DNA from 2 places in the Actinoplanes lobatus genome. Region 2 is predicted to be linked to the other one. Evidence: predicted binding sites of a transcription regulator. Region 2 holds the regulator's gene; the other holds the start of a gene.
The links. The regulator HrcA, encoded in region 2, represses chaperone genes, less so after heat shock. The targets are predictions, from matches to a motif close to GGTTNGCACNCTCNNNNNGAGNGTGCNAACC.

Region 1: BJ964_RS07055 (FmdB family zinc ribbon protein) is a predicted target of HrcA. The motif match lies at 1,342-1,372, and genes of this name have one in related genera.

The regions. Positions count from the first base shown of each region.
Region 1 is NZ_JACHNC010000001.1:1,597,489-1,600,892, reverse strand. Features, by position in the region: gene BJ964_RS07065 (hypothetical protein) at 1-67, shown strand, start outside; gene BJ964_RS07060 (hypothetical protein) at 103-537, opposite strand; gene BJ964_RS07055 (FmdB family zinc ribbon protein) at 964-1,320, opposite strand; gene BJ964_RS07050 (5-formyltetrahydrofolate cyclo-ligase) at 1,470-2,126, opposite strand; gene BJ964_RS07045 (GGDEF domain-containing protein) at 2,209-3,404, shown strand, end outside.
Region 2 is NZ_JACHNC010000001.1:3,474,401-3,477,804, forward strand. Features, by position in the region: gene hemW (radical SAM family heme chaperone HemW) at 1-550, shown strand, start outside; gene BJ964_RS16170 (DUF4870 domain-containing protein) at 554-1,021, opposite strand; gene hrcA (heat-inducible transcriptional repressor HrcA) at 1,151-2,176, shown strand; gene dnaJ (molecular chaperone DnaJ) at 2,211-3,347, shown strand.

The DNA of each region.
Region 1 (3,404 bases), 1.9 Mb from region 2:
TTGGGGTGAGCGCAGCCACTCCAACGATGACCGCCTGCTCGAGGACCGCCCGCCCCACTGGGACTGACCGCCCGGCCCGGTCTCCCGGGGCGTCTCGGCGGATCAGCCGGGGCGGATCAGGATGGCGAAACCCCGGGCCGGAGTGTTTACCGCGCGGTCTGCCTCGTCAGGGGTGAGGGCCAGAAGTAGACCGCCGGTCACCGGGTCGTCGGCTCCGGTCACATCGAGGACCAGGGCCGAACTCGCCACCGGAGTGGGCCGGTCCCGGTCGCCGTCGATTCTCAGCAGGTCCACCCGGTTACCGGGGCGGACCACGGTCAGGGCTGTCGGGTCGGCCAGGCGGACCGGCACTCCGACACTGCCCGGTGGGATCGGCCGGGCGGCGGACTGCCCGGAAGCCGTCGCCGACGGTTCGCCGGTCGCGGACGAAGACGACCGTGGCGTCGCCGCCGTCGGCACGCAGCCGGACGGCTCGATCCACAGGACCGCGGCCGCTGTGATCAACAGCACCGTGGCCGTGGCCAGCCGGAGCAACATGCCTCGGCTCGGCCGGCGCCATCGCACGGGATCGAGGCGCTCGCCGGACCGTGCCGGAGCCGCGCGGGGCATGAGGGCCTCCAGGGATTCGCCGCACCCTGTCGAGCTGTCGTGGGAACGGCCGCGTCGACATCGGGCCGCCGGAAGAGCGACCGCATCGACGTTAGGCACGGGTGGCCCGGTGCCGTGCGGGCGCCTGTGGAGGACGGGCGAATGTGGAAAACCCCCGCCTCGCCAGGAAACCTGCTACGGCGAGGGGAACCAGCGGCGCATCGAGGCGGTGGCCGGGTTCGGGTGAGAACAGCGAAGCGCCGAGCCGGGTTCGGGGTGAGACAGAGCAGCGCCGAGCCGGGTTCGGGGTGGGAACAGCGAAGCGCCGAGCCGGTTGCCGGCTCGGCGCTTCGCGTCAGGGTGGTGGCGGTGCGCTCAGGAAGCGGCCGCGGCCTTTGCCCCACCGCTGCTCGACGAGGAGGTCGAGCTGCCGCTGGTGGAGGAGGAGGTCGAAGGGGGCGACGTCGTCGAGGTGGAGGTCGAGGTGCTGCTCGAGGTCTCCGGCTTCTTGGCGGGGGCGTCGCCGCCGCCCGGCTTCTCGGCGCTCACGCTGCCTGAGCGGGAGTCGTTGCGGTAGAAGCCCGAACCCTTGAAGACGATACCGACCGAGTTGAACACCTTGCGGAGTTTGCCGTGGCAGTTCGGGCACTCGGTGAGTGCCGGGTCGGAGAAGGATTGCACGGCTTCGAGCTGCTCACCGCACTCGGTGCAGGAGTACTGGTAGGTAGGCACGGCTCCTCCGGATCGATCGGCTCTTGGCACTCGCCAACTCCGAGTGCCAATGTTGCGGCATCGGAGGTCAGTTCGTCCACTCCGGGCCCGGCCTGAGGGAGAAGCGGGCGGGTGTATGCGGCCGCTCACGCGGGTCGAAGTGGGGCTGGTCACACCCGGTGGTTCGGGGCCGGGCGGACGGAGAGGCCGCCGGTCGGGGTGATCACGGCGTGGACGCGGCGGTCGTGCGGCTCGGCGGGAACGGTGTCGACGTCCTCGCCGTCGTGGAGGAGCGCCACGATCCGTGGGCCGGAGCGGGGCATGGCCACGCCGTGGTGGGAGGCGTCCAGGTGGGACAGGGCTCGGTCGTAGGAGCCGCCGCCGCGGCCCATGCGGGTGCCGTCCAGGGCTACGGCCAGGGCGGGGACCAGGACGAGGTCGGCGGCGCGCAGGGCGGCCGGGCCCAGTCGGGGGCCGGTGGGCTCCCGTAGGCCCCGGGCGGCGGGGGCCAGGTCGCCGGTGAATTCGGCCCAGTCCAGGTCGTTGTCGGGGAGCAGGACCGGCAGCAGCAGGCGGCCACCGGCGGGGAGTGCCCCGGCCAGGCGGTACGGGAGATCGAGGCCCCCGGGTTCGGAGCCGATCGGGACATAGGCGGCGATCGTGATCGGGTGCTCCGCCCGTACCAGAGCAAGGGTTTGATCTTGAAGTTTGGCCGCCGCGGCAGCGAGCGCCTTGTCCGAGAGTGATCGACGGACCGTGAGGAGCTGTGCGCGCAGCGCGATCTTGATTTGCAGTGATTTTTCCGCATCACCGGTTAAATCCGACATGCAACACCCCCTTTTGAAATGCGGCAAACGGTGCACACTATGTCAGCATCGCTGGAAGAGAAGGTCGCTCCCGGGAGGATGTGTGACACTTCGAGGCCGGCTGACCAGTGCATTCCTGGTCGTCGTGCTCGGTCCGGTCCTGCTCGGGGCGATTTTCGTCGCACTGACCGTGAGTGCCGTCAACCGTGATCGGACCACCGAACGCCTGGACCACGCGGCCACCACCGTGAGCGCCGCCGTGGGTGCTCTCTGCCGCCAGTTGCAGGCCGCAGCCGACGCGGTGGCGGTGGTTCCGGCCGAGAACCGGGTCGCCGTCGCCGATCAGCTGGTCGCCCGCGGGTTGGCCACGACGGTGGACGTGACCGTTCCGAATCAGCCGTTGCTGGGGCGTGCGGCGGCCCACAGCGGGAACGGGACGACCGGGCCGCTCAGCTGTGCCGACCCGGTGCCCGGGGGGACGGCCACGGCGTTCGCGGCTTACGCGTACGCCGACGAAGTGACCGTGGTCGCCGCCCAGGGCGTCGATCCCGCCCTGATGGAGCGGCTCGCTGATGCCGCCGGGGTGGCTGTGGCGATCGGCGTGCCGGCGCCGGATCCCGGCCCCCGCACGACCCGGCAGCTGACCGCGGTGCCCGGCCAGCCGTTGCCGCTCACGCTGAGCGTGCCCACCGGCGAACCCACCCTCCGGTACGCGTTCCTGTTCCTGATCGTGCTGGTCACCGCCGCGGTGGCGGTCCTGGCCGCCCGCTGGCTGGCCCGGTCGACCACCCGTCCGCTCGGTGACCTGGCCTGGGCCGCCGACCGGGTGGCGAACGGTGATCTGGACACCCGGGTGCCGATCCCGCGCCCGGACGAGCTGGGCCGGCTCGCCGCGACCTTCAACCGGATGACCCGTGAGCTGCAGTCCTACGTGCAGGCGCTGACCGCGAGCCGGGATCAGCTGCGCCGTCATCTGGCCATCCTCGGGGACACCCTGTCCAGTACGCACGACCTGGACCGGATCCTGCCGGTGATCCTGCGCACCGCGATGACCGCCACCGGCGCCCGGGCCGGGCTGCTGCTGCTCGCCGACCCGTCGGACGGGCGGCTGGCGGCCCGCTGCGGCGCCGGGCTGACCGGCGCGTGGGATCTGACGCCGGCCGAGCTGGTGCAGCGCCGCCTGCCGCCGGGCCTCGGCGTGCTGGGGACGGTGGCGTCGACCGGCCGGCCGATGCGCGGGACCGGCGGGCAGAGCCCGGACGAGCCGGTCTGCGAGTCGTATCTCGCGGTGCCGATCTG
Region 2 (3,404 bases):
CAGCGCGTACGCCCTGATCGTCGAGGACGGCACCCGGATGGCCGGCCGGATGCGCCGGGGCGAGCTGCCGTACCCCTCGGACGACGTGGCGGCCGACCGCTACCTGGCCGCCGAGGCCGCGCTGAGCCAGGCCGGTCTCACCTGGTACGAGGTGTCCAACTGGGCGCAGCCGGGCGGGGAGTGCCGGCACAACCTGCTGTACTGGACCGGCGCCGACTGGTGGGGTCTCGGGCCGGGCGCGCACAGCCACGTCGGCGGGGTCCGCTGGTGGAACGTGAAGCACCCGGTGACGTACGCGAAACGCCTGGCCGCCGGGACCTCGCCGGGACACGCCCGGGAGACGCTGAGCGGTGACGACCGGCACATGGAGGACGTCATGCTCCGGGTCCGGCTGCGCGAGGGCATCCCGCTGGACCGGGTCGACGCCACGGGAGCCGCGCGGGCCATGGCGGACGGGCTGCTCGAGCCGGGGGCGTACGACGACGGCCGCCTCGTGCTCACGCTGCGCGGCCGCCTGCTGGCCGACGCGGTCATCCGTGACGTGGTGTGAGTCTCACCTGATGAAGCGCGCGCTCAGCGGATAGTTGAACGGCTCGTTGTTGGCCGCCTTCACACCGGCGACGACACCCAGGATGGTGGCGATGAGCCAGGCCGCGCCGACGATGAAGACGCCCACCCCGACGCAGATGAGCACGCTGCCGACCAGGCCGATGATGCCCCAGAGCAGCTGGAAGTTGAGCGCCTTGACGGCCTCCTCCCGCACGTACGGTGAGGTGTTCCCGCGAGCCAGCAGGGCGACCAGCGGCGCGATCCAGCCGAAGAACGTGCCGCCGAAGAACGCGCCGGCCGCCCCGCCGAAGTGCGCCACCAGGATCCAGGTGCGTTCGTCGCCGGCGGTGGACGGCGGCTTGTAGCCGTAGCCGTACCCCGGAGGCGGGTTGTAGGGAGGCGGCGGATATCCGCCCGGCGGCTGATAGCGGGCGGTCGGGTCGTCGTCCGGTGGGCGGGGCTGTTCTGTCATGAAAGACACGCTAGGACCCGCTATCGAGCCGGTCGACGACCGGGCAGGTACTTTCGATCATCGCGCTGCCGCCCCCGGCGACGTAGACTGGCACTCTATTAGCGGGAGTGCCAGAGGGGGAGGGGTCATATGAGTCTGGATGACCGCAAGCTCGAGGTGCTCCGGGCGATCGTCGAGGACTACGTCGACACCCAGGAGCCGGTCGGCAGCAAGGCCCTGGTGGACCGGCACAAGCTCGGCGTCTCTCCGGCCACCGTGCGTAACGACATGGCGGTGCTGGAGGAGGAGGGCTACATCCGGCAGCCGCACACCAGCGCCGGGCGCGTCCCCACCGACGCCGGCTACCGGCTCTTCGTCGACCGGCTCACCCGGATCAAGCCGCTCAGCCCGGCCGAGCGCCGCGCGATCGAGCGCTTCATGGTCGGCGCCGTCGACCTGGACGACGTGGTGCACCGCACGGTCCGCCTGCTGGCCCAGCTCACCCGCCAGGTCGCCGTCGTCCAGTACCCGAGCCTCTCCCGTTCCTCGGTGCGCCATCTGGAGCTTGTGCCGATCTCCACCACCCGCCTGATGCTCGTGATGATCACCGACACCGGCCGGGTCGAGCAGCGCCTCGTCGAGATGCCCGGCCCGGTGCACGACGGCGACGTGTGGGACCTGCGCCGTCGCGTCAACGAGAAACTCTCCGGTCAGCGGCTCGCCGACACCCCGCCCCTGGTGCAGCGGCTGGTCGACGAGTGTGACGATCCCGAGCGACGGGCCACGATGGCGTGCCTCGCGTCGGTACTCTTGGAGACCCTCGTCGAGCGGAGTGAGGAGCGCCTCGCCCTCGCCGGGACGGCCAACTTGACACGTGGCGGTGTGCTGGACTTCCAGGGCACGCTACGGCCCGTCCTCGAGGCTCTCGAGGAGGAGGTGATCCTGCTGAAGCTCATCGGCGACCTGGAGCCCCGGACCACCCGGGTCCGGATCGGTGACGAGAACGAGATCGACAACCTGCGGTCGGCGTCCGTGGTGAGCAGCGGTTACGGACCGGGCACCACGATCGTTGGTGGGCTCGGCGTGCTGGGGCCCACCCGGATGGACTACCCCGGCACTATCGCTACCGTTCGTGCAGTGGCACGCTACGTTGGCGACCTGTTGGCACAGAATTGACGGATTCGCGCAGACATTGAGGACTCCAAACCCCGTGGCCAAGGACTATTACGGAATTCTCGGTGTGAGCCGGGAGGCAACCGACGACGAGATCAAGCGCGCCTACCGCAAACTCGCTCGGCAGTACCACCCGGACGTCAACCCGGATCCGGAAGCGCACGACAAGTTCAAAGAGATCAACGCGGCGTACGAGGTCCTCTCCGACGACCAGAAGCGCCAGATCGTCGATCTCGGCGGTGACCCGCTCGCGCCCGGTGGCGGCATGCCCGGCGGCGCCGGCGGCGCCGGCCCGTTCGTCGGCTTCCAGGACATCATGGACGCCTTCTTCGGCACGGCCGCCGGTGGCGGCTCCCGGGGCCCGCGCCCGCGCACCCGTCCCGGCGCCGACGCCATCCTGCGTCTCGAGCTGGACCTGGTGGAGACCGCCTTCGGGGTGGAGGCGCCGATCACCGTCGACACCGCGGTGCTCTGCACCCAGTGCTCCGGCGCCGGCACCGCGCCCGGCACCCACCTGGCCACCTGCGACGTCTGCGCGGGCCGCGGCGAGGTCCAGTCGGTGCAGCGCACCTTCCTCGGCCAGGTCGTCTCGGCGCGCCCCTGCCAGAACTGCCAGGGCCACGGCACGGTCATCCCGAGCCCCTGCCCGACCTGCGCCGGCGACGGCCGGATAAGGACACGCCGCTCGCTCACCGTCAAGATCCCGGCGGGCGTCGAGGACGGCATGCGGATCCGCCTGGCCCAGCAGGGCGAGGTCGGCCCCGGCGGCGGCACCGCCGGCGATCTCTACGTGGAGATCCACGAGCGGCCGCACGACGTCTACTCGCGCAAGGGCGACGACCTGCACTGCCGGGTCACCCTGCCGATGACCGCGGCCGCGCTCGGCACCCGGATGACCATCAAGACCCTCGACGGCGAAGAGAACATCGAGGTCAAACCGGGCACCCAGCCAGCCAGCACGCTGCGTATCCGCGGCAAGGGCGTCCCGCACCTGCGCGGCCAGGGCCGCGGTGAGCTCTTCGTGCACCTCGACGTCAAGACGCCGACCAAGCTCACCGCCGACCAGGAGCGCATGCTGCGCGAATTCGCCAAGACCCGCGGCGAGGACGTGGCCGAGCTCTCCAAGCAGGGCGGCTTCTTCAGCCGGATGCGCGACGCCTTCAACGGCCACTGAGAGTTACGCACCCGACCACCCGGCGCTGTCCCCGGCAAGATCAAATTCAAGATCATG